DNA from 3 places in the Pseudomonas saudiphocaensis genome. Region 1 is predicted to be linked to each of the others. Evidence: predicted binding sites of a transcription regulator. Region 1 holds the regulator's gene; each other region holds the start of a gene.
What was found. The regulator FliA, encoded in region 1, starts transcription of late flagellar genes. The targets are predictions, from matches to a motif close to CTAAAGTTTNNNNNNNNNNNGCCGNTAA.
Positions count from the first base shown of each region.

Region 2: the regulator FliA is predicted to act here: its motif matches at 2,132-2,159, upstream of BN1079_RS05670 (flagellin).
Region 3: the regulator FliA is predicted to act here: its motif matches at 2,320-2,347, upstream of BN1079_RS16185 (flagellar protein MotY).

Region 1 is NZ_CCSF01000001.1:154,252-158,596, forward strand. Features, by position in the region: gene flhF (flagellar biosynthesis GTPase FlhF) at 1-454, shown strand, start outside; gene fleN (flagellar synthesis regulator FleN) at 546-1,373, shown strand; gene fliA (RNA polymerase sigma factor FliA) at 1,391-2,116, shown strand; gene BN1079_RS00795 (chemotaxis response regulator CheY) at 2,401-2,775, shown strand; gene BN1079_RS00800 (protein phosphatase CheZ) at 2,796-3,590, shown strand; gene BN1079_RS00805 (chemotaxis protein CheA) at 3,602-4,345, shown strand, end outside.
Region 2 is NZ_CCSF01000001.1:1,201,809-1,206,153, forward strand. Features, by position in the region: gene fliD (flagellar filament capping protein FliD) at 1-22, opposite strand, end outside; gene BN1079_RS05665 (flagellar protein FlaG) at 103-477, opposite strand; gene BN1079_RS05670 (flagellin) at 550-2,037, opposite strand; gene BN1079_RS05675 (glycosyltransferase) at 2,285-4,345, opposite strand, start outside.
Region 3 is NZ_CCSF01000001.1:3,473,251-3,477,595, forward strand. Features, by position in the region: gene BN1079_RS16170 (PqiB family protein) at 1-721, opposite strand, end outside; gene BN1079_RS16175 (paraquat-inducible protein A) at 711-1,328, opposite strand; gene BN1079_RS16180 (paraquat-inducible protein A) at 1,325-1,945, opposite strand; gene BN1079_RS16185 (flagellar protein MotY) at 2,380-3,273, shown strand; gene BN1079_RS16190 (argininosuccinate synthase) at 3,372-4,345, shown strand, end outside.

The sequences.
Region 1 (4,345 bases):
CAAGACGCTGCAACCCCTGGCGCGCAAGCGCCTGATTCTAGTCGACACCGCCGGCCTGCCGGCAGGTGATGCGATGATGCGCATGCAGCTCGAAACCCTGGCCGATCGCGGCATCAAGTCAAAAAACTACCTGGTGCTGGCGGCAACCAGCCAGAGCCAGGTCTTGAAGGCGGCGTGGCATAACTATCGGCGTTGCGGACTGACCGGCTGCATCCTGACCAAGCTGGATGAGGCGGGCAGTCTGGGCGACGTGCTTGGGCTAACGATTAGCCAGCATCTGCCGATAGCCTATCTGGCCGACGGGCCGCGTATACCTGATGACCTGCAGTTGCCACGCAGTCATCAACTGGTCAGTCGCGCGGTAAGCTTGCAACTAGAGGAGTCTCCCAGCGAGGAGGCCATGGCTGACCTGTTTACCGGGTTGTACAACGGATCATCACGGAAAGTCGGATGAAGGCTTGGTTCCGTGAAGCAGACAATGAAGACGCGTTCCGGCTGAACGCATCGATGGCCTTGTGGCCCCAGCAAGATATAGGCGTGTGAAGATGGGTACTCATCCCGTACAGGTGATTGCGGTGACTGGCGGCAAGGGCGGCGTCGGCAAGACCAACGTATCGGTCAATCTGGCGTTGGCGCTGGCTGAACTCGGTCGTAGGGTAGTGCTGCTCGACGCCGACCTTGGCTTGGCCAATGTCGATGTCTTGCTGGGCCTGACTACCAAACGCACCTTGGCCGACGTCATCGCCGGTGAGTGCGATCTGCGAGATGTGCTGATCCAGGGGCCGGGCGGCATTCGTATCGTGCCTGCGGCCTCCGGTACCCAGAGCATGGTGCAGCTGTCCAGCCTGCAGCACTCGGGTTTGATTCAGGCGTTCAGTGATATCGGCGATGACATCGATGTACTGATCATCGACACCGCTGCCGGGATCGGCGACGGCGTGGTGAGCTTTGTCCGTGCCGCCCAGGAAGTGCTGTTGGTGGTAACGGATGAGCCGACCTCCATCACCGATGCCTACGCCCTGATCAAACTGCTTAATCGCGACTATGGCATCAGCCGCTTCCGCGTGCTGGCCAACATGGCGCATACCCCGCAGGAAGGACGCAACCTGTTTGCCAAGCTGGCCAAGGTTACCGAGCGCTTCCTCGATGTGGCATTGCAGTATGTGGGAGCGGTGCCCTACGACGAATCTGTGCGCAAGGCCGTCCAGAAACAGCGTGCCGTATACGAAGCGTACCCGCGGGCCAAGTCCTCGCTGGCGTTCAAGGCCATCGCTCAGAAGGTGGATACCTGGCCGCTGCCGGCAACCCCGCGCGGCCATCTGGAGTTCTTTGTGGAGCGCCTTATCAGGCCTGCCGCAGACACTCACGAATGACAGTGGCTGGATTGGGTATGTATTACAGCAAGGCTCAGGCAAAAGACTCTCAGTACCAGCTCATCGACCAGTACGCACCCTTGGTCAAGCGCATCGCCTACCACCTGCTGGCGCGCTTGCCGGCCAGTGTGCAGGTCGATGATCTGCTGCAGGCGGGCATGATCGGGCTGCTCGAGGCATCGAAGAAATACGACGCCGGAAAAGGCGCCAGCTTCGAGACCTACGCCGGTATTCGTATTCGTGGTGCCATGCTTGATGAGGTGCGCAAAGGAGACTGGGCGCCGCGCTCGGTACACCGCAATTCGCGCATGGTCAGCGAGGCGATCCGGGCCATCGAGGCGAAAACCGGCCGCGACGCTAAAGATCATGAGGTTGCGGCCGAACTTGAATTGAGTCTGGACGAGTACTACGGCATTCTGGGCGACACTCTGGGCAGCCGTTTGTTCAGTTTTGACGATCTGCTTCAAGAGGGTGAACACGGAGAGTTTGGCGAGGATGCCGCCAGCGCACATCCCGAGCCGTTCCGTGATCTCGAAGACGAGCGTTTTCAGCAGGCCCTGGCGGAGGCCATCAGCAACCTGCCGGAACGTGAAAAGCTGGTGCTTTCGCTGTACTACGACGAAGAGCTGAACTTGAAGGAAATCGGCCAGGTTCTGGGCGTCAGTGAATCGCGGGTGAGTCAGCTGCATAGCCAGTGTGCGGCACGTCTGCGTGCTCGCCTGGGAGAGTGGCGCGCGCAGTAAGGTCGACTGCGAAAATTACTCGAGGCGGCTTTTACAGGGCGCTTCTGATAGGTGGGGCAGTCAACGCAAGGAAGCAACAGTCGAGAAACGCAGCGCATCAGGCGCCGTTTACGAGTTGTAGATGAGCTTTTGATCGGGCTCGCGCACGAGCTTGTTTTTTTAACGCAGCGATGACGACGCAGGTAGTTTACAGACGTCCTACAGGCTTTATCGATGAAGCCCGCCGCAAGCCATGAGCAGGGCTAGGGATTTCGAGATTTACGGAGGTTTACTTGGACAAGAATATGAAAATCCTCATCGTTGACGACTTCTCGACGATGAGACGGATCATCAAGAACCTCTTGCGCGATCTGGGCTTCACCAACACTGCCGAAGCAGACGACGGTACCACCGCGTTGCCGATGCTCAAGAGCGGCAGTTTCGATTTCCTCGTGACCGACTGGAACATGCCCGGTATGAGCGGCATCGACCTGTTGCGCCATGTGCGCGCCGATGAACGCCTCAAGCATCTGCCGGTGCTGATGGTGACCGCCGAAGCCAAACGTGACCAGATCATCGAGGCTGCACAGGCCGGGGTGAACGGCTATGTGGTCAAGCCATTCACTGCTCAGGTGCTCAAGGAGAAGATCGAGAAGATCTTCGAGCGCGTCAACGGCTGAAGCAGCGTCGCGAGGGGACTATGTCACAAGCAGATCAAAGTCTTGTGGAGTTCGAAGTAACTCTGCGAGCACGTGTGCCTCAGCTGCTCGAAAGTCTGCAGCAGGGCCGGCTCGACGAGACGGCGCAGCTGCTCAATGAGCTCAACCAGATTCGCAACAACAACCTCTATCAGGAGGTTGGCAAGCTCACACGCGAACTGCATAACGCCATCGTCAAGCTCGAGATGGATACCAGCGCCACCGGCGGCGATCCATCGCCCATTACCGATGCGACCGATCGTCTTTCCTACGTGGTGGCGATGACCGAAAAGGCCGCCAACCGCACCATGGACCTGGTGGAAGAATCGACGCCGCTGGTCAACTACGTCAGCTACGAAGCCCAGAGCCTGACGGCCGACTGGCAGCGCTTCATGCGCCGCGACATGAATGCCGACGAGTTCCGCGAGCTGGTTCGAAGGGTCGACACGTTTCTCCAGCGCGCCATGAACGATGGTAGCCAGCTATCGCAAAATCTCAGCGAAATCATGCTGGCTCAGGATTTCCAGGACCTTACCGGACAAGTGATCAAGCGGGTCACACGGCTGGTCAGCGAGCTTGAAAGCAACCTGCTGAACCTGGTGCTGATGGCCGGTCAGGTCGATCGCATGGCAGGCATCCGGCACGACTGCGAAGCAATGCGCGCAGAGCAAGAGCGAAAAAGACGAGAAAAAGAATCTTCCAACGGTGAAGGTCCGCAGATGCATGCCGATATACGAGAGGATGTCGTGTCCGGTCAGGATGATGTCGACGACCTGCTTTCGAGCTTGGGCTTTTAGGGGATGTGAATATGAGCTTCGACGCCGATGAAGAAATCCTCCAGGACTTCCTGGTAGAGGCCGGCGAGATTCTCGAACTATTGTCAGAGCAGCTGGTGGAGCTGGAAAGCAGCCCGGATGACAGTGCCTTGCTCAATGCGATTTTTCGCGGCTTTCACACGGTAAAAGGCGGTGCCGGATTCCTCCAGCTGCATGAGCTGGTCGAATGCTGCCACGTTGCCGAAAACGTTTTCGACATCCTGCGCAAGGGCGAGCGCCGGGTTGAGCCGGAACTGATGGACGTCGTGCTGCAGGCACTGGACGCCGTCAATGCCATGTTCAGCCAGGTGCGCGAGCGCAGCGAAGTCACTCCGGCATCGCCCGAGCTGCTGGCTGCCCTGGCCCGGCTTGCCGAGCCGGACACGCTGGATACTCCGGCAGCAGAGCCTGCTCCGGCCGAGCCGGAGCCTGAAGTGACGACTGCCGATCATGAGTTCGAGCAGCTGCTCGGGGCGCTGGGCGGTTCGGCTGCTGTCGATGCGCCTGCCGCCGATTCCGGTGCGGCGAGCGATGAAATCACCGATGCCGAATTCGAGGCCCTGCTCGATCAGCTGCATGGTGAAGGGCAGTTCAAGGTCGACTCCGGTGCTGCGCAACATGCGTCTGCAGCCAAGGCTCCAGAGGCGCCGGTTAGCGACGAAATCACCGATGAAGAGTTCGAGGCTCTGCTCGACCAGCTGCACGGCAAGGGCCAGTTTAGCGAGGCGCCTGCCGCT
Region 2 (4,345 bases), 1.0 Mb from region 1:
CGATTCCCGTGATACCCGCCATTATCTCGTACCTCGTCAAAAATTCGACTGCACCCTGTAGATAGCAGGATAACAGTCAAAACTCATGCCAAGACAATGGAGCTATGCCTCGGCCTTGAACAACAGACTGCGCACTTCCGACAGATTCTCTGCCAGCTTGAGCGCCTCCTCTGATGGAATCTGTCGGATCACGTCGCCTGAACCGGCATCCGTCACCTTGACCACAACCCGCCCGGAACCGTCGTCCACCGCAAAATTGATACTGCGACGAACAGACTGGACAAATTCCTGAATGGTCGATACCGCAGACTCCACCTGCTCGCGAGATACATTCCTCGCCTCTCCGGCGACCTTGGCCGCCTGCTCTTCACCACCCTTCCTAGCACCAGCAGCCTCTCCTCGAACTGTGTCCGCGGCAGTGGATTGGGCGTTGCCAAGCATCGGATGAAGCGAATTCTTGATCGAGCCGATGTCCATAATTCTCTCCTCACAATGAGGTAGCGGGGAGAAGAGCTACGCCCTTCCCCCCGCAGTCTAGCGCCTTTGACCTTAGCCGAGCAGGCTCAGCACAGCCTGCGGCAGCTGGTTGGCCTGGGCCAGGATGGCGGTGCCGGCTTGCTGCAGGATCTGGTTCTTGGTCAGTTCCGAGGTTTCGGCAGCGAAGTCGGTGTCGCGAATCCGGCTACGAGCGGCCGAGGAGTTCTCAGCGATGTTCTGCAGGTTCGAGATGGTGTTCTCGAAGCGGTTCTGCACGGCACCGAGCTGGGCGCGCTGGCTGTCGATGTTGGAGATCGCGCCGTTGATGATACCCAGGGCGTCCTGTGCTCCTATCGCGGTACTGATATCAATGTCCTTCACGCTGTCCAAAGCGCTGAAGCCATTGGTAATCCCATCACCACCATCGGTGATTTGGAAGGCACTGGCTGCCTCGAACTGAATTTGCCCATCCGCACGAGCGCCACCGGTAGCTACGATATCCACGGTATCACCCACATCTTCGCTACCATCGAAGCTCTGATTGGTCAGTTTGGCGAGGTTGCCAGTGCCACTACCAATAGCGAACTCCGTGATCTCTATCTTCTCGCCGGTGTTGCTGGTCAGTTCAATGCTGTCGCCTTTCGATACAGCAGAGATGCCAGTCTTGCCGGTTTCCTTATTGATCGCATCGGCAAGGGCGGAAAGATTGCCCGTATCAGCCACAACGGCGGAAACCACCGATGCTTCGCTGCTCGCACCTGCCAGCTTGAAAGATACAGTGCCGGAGGCTGCCAGATCGCTAAGAGAGGCAACGGTACGCGCATTTGCCGTCACACCAGTCTCGTCGCTTTTGGCATTGATCGCCGCAGCGATATCACGAGCAGAGGAGTTCGCACCGTAATTCACCGTCACCGAGCCATTGGGCGCATTGGTGGTGAACTCCGACGTAATGCTAAAGCCCGAGGCAGCATTCCCATATGCCGAAACGCCAGAGGCACCGCCTGCTGTAATGGCAGTAGCACCGCTAGCCTCAGAAGTCACACGGTTGATACCAATGCGATCGGTAGCTGCAGATCCAATGGAGACGTTAATGGTCTCATAGGCGTTGGCCCCAACCTGGAAGCTCTGGGAGCCAAAGGAGCCGTCCAGAATCTTACGACCACCAAAACTGGTGGTTTCAGAAATACGGTTGAGCTCTTGCTGCAGCTGCGATACTTCCGACTGGAGAGCTGCACGTTCGGTAGCGCCGTTGGAACCGTTGGCCGACTGCAGGGCCAGGTCCCGCATGCGCTGCAGGATGCCGGTGGACTGCTGCAGGGCACCTTCAGCGGTCTGCGCCAGGGAGATACCGTCGTTGGCGTTGCGGGTGGCGACACCCAGGCCGTTGATCTGGTTGGTCAGGCGGTTGGAGATCTGCAGACCAGCAGCGTCGTCTTTGGCGCTATTGATGCGGAAGCCGGTGGACAGGCGCTGGAGGGAAGTATCCAGGCCTTTAGACGAAGCGCCCAAGTTACGCTGTGTATTGAGGGAAGCTACGTTAGTGTTGACTGTAAGGGACATGGTATTGCCTCCAGATGACCTAAGAACCGTTTGTCTGAGCTTGCGAGCTCGGGCCTGCATGCTCAGACACCCAGAGAGTTCGCATTCAATCTGTTTATCGGCGCATTCCCAAAGAGCTTTAGAAGTAAATCTTCTTCTTTTTTTATTCTTTACAGTCAACCACTTAGCCAGCCACGGACGCCCCACAGGCGACTTTTACTGAAATCCGTCGAGCGCCGTTTCAGCACTCGACGGATCCGATGGCGCATCAATGAGGCATCCACGCCTTGCGCCAGCGCTCCAAGCTCTCCCCTTCAAGCATCCAGTCACGATGAACCGCTTCTCTCAGACGATCCCCCGCCTGCGCGGCAGCATCCAGATCACTGATGTGCATGCGGATTGCATCGACCCAATCACGGAAGCGGTTCTTCACCCGCATCACCGGCAGATCACCGCGGTAGCACACCAGATCGCTGCAAATCACCGGAAAGCCACAGGCACCGTATTCAAGGAGACGCAGATTACTCTTGCACTCGTTGAACAGGTTTTGCTCAAGCGGTGCCAGGGCGAGGTCCAGGTCCAAGCTCGCCAGCATGGATGGGTACTGATCGATCGGGACACCGACGTGCATCTCATGGATGTAGGGGCGGATCTTATCAGGGCACATGCCGAAGAATACCCATTCGACTTCGCCCGCCAGCTCCTTCACCACATCGGCAATCAATTCCAGGTCGCCGGTATGACTCACCCCACCGGCCCAGCCGACCCGCGGCTTGCTGCCCCGACGTCGCCGGCTGGAAAGTCCCTTCCACCATTCGGTCGGCAGACGGTTCTCGACCACCCGGATGTCGTCATGCAATCCGGCAAACGCCTCAGCTAGCGGCTCGGTCGAGACCACGAAGCGATCCACGAAGCCCAACCCCTTGCGCAACGACCTCAGGATATCCTTCGGCATCTGATCGCGATGTACGCTCTTCAAAGGCAGGTTGGGCAGGTAGTCGTCCAGTTCGTACACCTTGAAGGCATTTGAGAATGCCTTCACCTGCCGCATCCCCTCGATCTGCACTGCATCAATCTGGCGCTGCAACACGATGGTGTCCGGCGCAAAACGCTCAAGCTCGGTGAGCGACAGGTGGCCCCAGGCGAAGGTGCCGTCGACTCCCCCTTCCCTGTTCAAGGCATTCAGCGGCTTGATGACGCGATAATGACCGCAGCCGAACCTGTCGGCCGGGTGCGCCAGTACTCGCGGCAGCGGCTTCCAGGATGCCAGCGGATTCCAGCTCAGCAGAGAAGGAGCCAGAACGAACTCTTCCTCATCATCGAGCTTGAAGTTGGGGTTGTATACCGGATCACGGGCCAACAGGGGCAGCCAGCGTGCATATAGGGCCTCTTCCTGCTCGGGTGTGGCAGCCAGCGGAGCGCCAGCGGTGATCAGCAGGGGGGAGCGCGGCGTCCAGACATTGAAGTAGCCAGCGGAGTAAAGCCGCAGGCACAGATCCACATCCGTCCAGGGTGCCATTTCCGGCGTCTCGTCAAAGCCGCCCAGTTCGACAAACAGGGCGCGCCGCAGCAGCAGGCACTTGCCACTCAACGCGGTGTGGTTCTGGTCGATCAGTAGACGCTGCAAATAACCCGGAGCGTCCAGCGGCTGCCCACAACCCACATGCCCAATCGGGCCGTTGAAGCCGAGGACGATACCGCCGCTGGCGACCTTCGAGTCGCCGGTGATGAGTTTTGCGCCTACCGCCCCCACCTCCGGGCGCAGGCCATGGTTCATCAGGGCATGTAGCCAGCTTTCGGAAAGTACACCCACGCCACTGTCGAGCCAGAGCAGATAGTCACCGGTCGCCTGTTGTGCCGCCAGGTTCTGCCCTTGCGCTATCGACAGGCCCTGCGGCAACCGCACGACCTTGACTGCCGAAGTACCCAACTGCTCCACACCCAGCAGCCAGTTGGCCATGGCCGAGTCATCAACGGCGTGGTCCAGAATCAGCACTTCGTAGGCCGGATAGCTGGTCTTTTCCAGCACCGACTCGACGCAGCGGCGGATCTTGGCCAGGCCATCGTTGGCTGATACCAGAATACTGACCTTGGCCAGCTGTGGATGACCGTAACTGATTTCATAGTGGCCGGGGATCGTTGCGCTGACATCGGCCTGCTCGTAGCCACGAGCATTAAGGTGGCGGATGATCACATCCCGCTCATCCAGACAGTTGGTCAGCAACGGCGCCTGGCCCTTGAGCAGAGGCTCGCTGATATGCCCCATGCCCTCCAGGCCGCGGTCGAGGATCAGCCTGAGGATATAGTCCAGCTCGAAGGCCTGGCCGGC
Region 3 (4,345 bases), 3.3 Mb from region 1:
GGCCGTCGGCAGCAACCGAGACGTCGATGCCGCTGGCGTTCCAGAAGCGCGTGTCGTCGGTGACGAACTTGTCGTAAGGGGCGTTTACGAAGATCTGTACCTGGACGCCTTTGCCGTCGTCTGCCAGGCCGAGCGAAATCACCTGGCCGACCTGAAGGCGGCGAAAGTACACCGGCGAACCAATGCCCAGGGAGCCCAGGTCATCGGTGTTGAGGGTGAACTGCTTGCCTTTGGCGCCAAAGGTCACGGGCGGCGGTGCTTCCAGGCCGACAAACTTGCGCCGGGTTTCCTCGGCGCGCCCGGCGTCCGCACCGATGAAGGCCCCGGACAGCAGCGTGTCGACGCCGGATACACCGCTGGCGCCGATGCGCGGGCGTACCACCCAGAACTTGGTGTCTTCGCGAGTGAAGGGCTCGGCGTTCTGATCCAGCTCAATGGTGGCGATAACGCGGGTGTGATCCTCGCTGAGACCGATGTCAGTCACCTGGCCGATGACCACGTTCTTGTACTTGACCTGGGTCTTGTTGGCTTCCAGGCCCTCGGCGGTCTCGAAGCTCACGGTGATCTGCGGGCCGGCCGACAGCCAGTTCTGCACGATCATCGAAAAGCCCACCAAGGCAGCGGCGATGGGGACCAGCCAGACCAGCGAGACGCGCACGCGCCGCTGTCTCACCTCGGGAGTGCCGGCAGATGTTTCGGGGCTGTACGGGTTATCTGACATCGTCGTTCTCTGCATCCCAGGTCAGTCGCGGATCGAAACTCATCGAGGCTAGCATCGTCAGCACCACCACCAGGCCGAAGAATAGAATGCCCAGGCGCGGCTCGATGGTGCTCAATGCACGGAACTGCACCAGTGCCGCCACCAGGGCCACCACCAGTACATCAAGCATCGACCAGTAGCCGATGGTTTCGATAAAACGATACAGCTGCGCACGTTCGCGCATGGCCCAGCGGCTGCGGCGCTGAGCGCAGATCAGCAGCAGCCCGAGGACGAAGAATTTCATGCAGGGCACCACTACGCTGGCGATGAAGATCAACAGCGCAATGTCCCAGGCACCTTCCTTCCAGAACTCGACCACACCGCTCAGGATAGTGTTCTCGCTGCCGCTGCCGAACATGTCGGTGTACATCACCGGCAGCGTGTTGGCCGGTAGATATAAAATCAGCGCAGCGATCAGCAAGGCCCAGGTGCGGGCGATGCTGTTCGGTTTGCGCTGGTGGAGCGGGGCTTCGCAGCGTGGGCAATCGCGGTCCGTCAGGCGGCAGGTGAGGCCGCAATCGTGGCATAGCTGCAGCCCCAGCTCTGAGGCATAAGGTGGCTGGCTCATCGCGGCTTCACCCCCAGGTCGTCCCACAGATCGCGTACATCGCGCCCGGCGATCAGCAGAATCAGAATGGTGAGTATGGCCATGGCCCAAAGGCCGATGCCTGGATGCACGTCGAGCATGCCGGCGAGTTTGATGATGGCGACCAGAATGCCCAGCAGGCAGACCTCCAGCATGCTCCAGGGACGCAGGTGCTCCAAGGCACGCATACAGGTGCGAAAGCCCGGCGCGATCCGGCCGCTGCGCGCATGCACCAGCACCCAGGCCAGCAGGATGATCTGCAGGCCCGGCGCAAAGATGATGCTGAGCCCGGCGACCAGTGCAATCGGGGTTATCCGCCCGTAGGCCAAGGCTTCGACGGTGCCCCACAGCGTCGCCTCGTTGCTTAGCCCCTGCAGGCCTATCTGCATGATGGGGAAGGCATTGGCGAACAGGAACAGGATCGCGGCGGCCAGAGTCAGCGCCAGCAGCTGGTCGCTGTTCAGATGACGGCCTCGCTCCAGCAGCGCGCCGCAGCGCAGGCAGTGGGCGCTCTGTCGGCGTGCCAGGGCAAGGCGTCGATATACCGAGTCGCAGTGCTCACAGATGATCAGCGACTGCTCGTTCGGCGTGACGGGCACTGACGAGCCGGTATCGGCGGTTGGCCGTAATGGAGTGCCGGGGTTCAAGGCATCCACTCGATGGGGAGAGTCGACATGAACGACACGCTGGTCCTTTTCCTGAAGCTGGTTCGTGGCTTGGTATCAGGGCGTACCAGCCGGTCTTCCCGCTGGTCTGGTCCTTGGCATTCGCCGGATTGGGTAAACACCATTTCATAAGCCTTCTCGGGAACGCTGTTCGATCGCGGCCGCCATGTTTGGACTTTCAATCATTAGGCCCGGTTCGGTTGTGAGAGTCGCAGCCGGCGATGTAAATGCTAGCGCAGATCGCTCAATGGCTGCCGCATGGTGACACTCAACAGGGCCATGATGAGGCAGGCATCGGACTTCCTGCACTCAAGTTTTTCCGGCCTGGCCCGATAGCCCGTTAGACCGCTTTGCTCCTGGAGTTCACCGTGCGCCTGCGCCCTTTAATCCTGGCTTGCCTACTGGCTTCGCCGGCCAATGCCCTGACTTTCCAGACGCGTCTGGAGCGGGTGGAGTGGCAGGTCGAAGGTGATCAGTTCGAGTGCAGGCTGGTGCAGCCCATTGCCGGTTTTGGCCGTGGCGAGTTTGTGCGCCGCGCCGGTGAAGAACCGATTTTCCGCCTCAACTCGCCAGAGCGCTGGTTGGGCGCCGGTTCAGCGACACTGCTGGCAGCCGCGGCACCCTGGCAGCCGGCGCGCAGCGATATCAACCTGGGCGTGGTGACCGTGGGCGATGGGGATATTCCCTTCAACAGCTCGTATCTTCAGGCCGGACGCCTGCTCAGTGGCCTGCTCGACGGCCGCAGCCCGGTGGTGCGCCATCGCACCCTGCACGGCGGCGAAGCGCTGGAGGTGCGTCTGTTGCCGGCGCGTTTCGGCAAGGCCTATGAAGATTTTCGTGGCTGCACGGCCAAGCTGTTGCCAGTGAATTTCGACCAGATCCGCAAAACGCAGATCGGCTTTCCCAGCAGCGACGTCACGCTCGATGCGCGGGGCCAGGCCAAGCTCGACATCATCCTGCAGTACCTGAAGGCCGATCCAACGGTCAATCGCATCCAGCTCGACGGCCATTCCGACAACAGCGGCAATCGCTTGTCCAACCGCGACCTTTCACGCCGCCGCGCCCTGGCCGTGGAGGAATACCTGCTCGCCAACGGCGTGCCGAAGGAGCAGATCACCCTGCGCTTTCATGGCGAACGCTACCCGCTGGTGCCGAACCGGGATGCGGCCAGTCGTGCCAAGAACCGACGGGTAGGTTTGAGCCTGTATCGTGAGCCGGCCAGCACCACCGCCGCGGTTGAGCGTGTCGATTCGTCTTCTTGAGGCGAGATCCAGGGCCAGACAAGGCCGTGCCCCTGTAAAACAAACGTCGCGAGCAGTAGAATTACCGGCTTTCCCGTACTACCCGTGGAGCTGATGGCATGTCGGACGTTAAGAAGGTGGTTCTGGCCTATTCCGGTGGCCTGGATACCTCGGTGATTCTCAAGTGGCTGCAAGACACCTACAACTGTGAAGTGGTGACCTTCACCGCTGACCTCGGTCAGGGCGAAGAGGTCGAGCCGGCCCGCGCCAAGGCTCAGGCCATGGGTGTCAAGGAAATCTACATCGACGACCTGCGCGAAGAGTTCGTGCGTGATTTCGTCTATCCGATGTTCCGCGCCAACACCGTCTACGAAGGCGAATACCTGCTGGGCACTTCGATTGCCCGTCCGCTGATCGCCAAGCGTCTGATCGAAATCGCCAACGAAACCGGCGCTGACGCCATTTCCCACGGCGCCACCGGCAAGGGTAACGACCAGGTGCGTTTCGAACTGGGCGCCTATGCGCTCAAGCCGGGCGTCAAAGTCATCGCTCCCTGGCGCGAATGGGACCTGCTGTCGCGCGAGAAGCTGATGGACTATGCCGCCAAGCACGAGATCCCGATCGAGCGCCACGGCAAGAAGAAATCGCCGTACTCCATGGATGCCAACCTGTTGCATATCTCCTATGAAGGTGGCGTGCTGGAAGACACCTGGACCGAGCACGAAGAGGACATGTGGCGCTGGACCAAGTCTCCGGAAGCCGCGCCGGACACTCCAACCTACATCGAGCTGACCTACCGCAAGGGCGACATCGTCGCCATTGATGGCAAGGAGATGAGCCCGGCCGAAGTGCTGACTTACCTGAACAAGGTTGGCGGCGAGAACGGCATCGGTCGCCTGGATATCGTGGAGAACCGCTACGTGGGCATGAAGTCCCGCGGCTGCTACGAAACCCCCGGCGGCACCATCATGCTCAAGGCTCACCGCGCCATCGAGTCCATCACCCTGGACCGTGAAGTCGCCCACCTGAAAGACGAGCTGATGCCCAAGTACGCCAGCCTGATCTACAACGGCTACTGGTGGAGCCCGGAGCG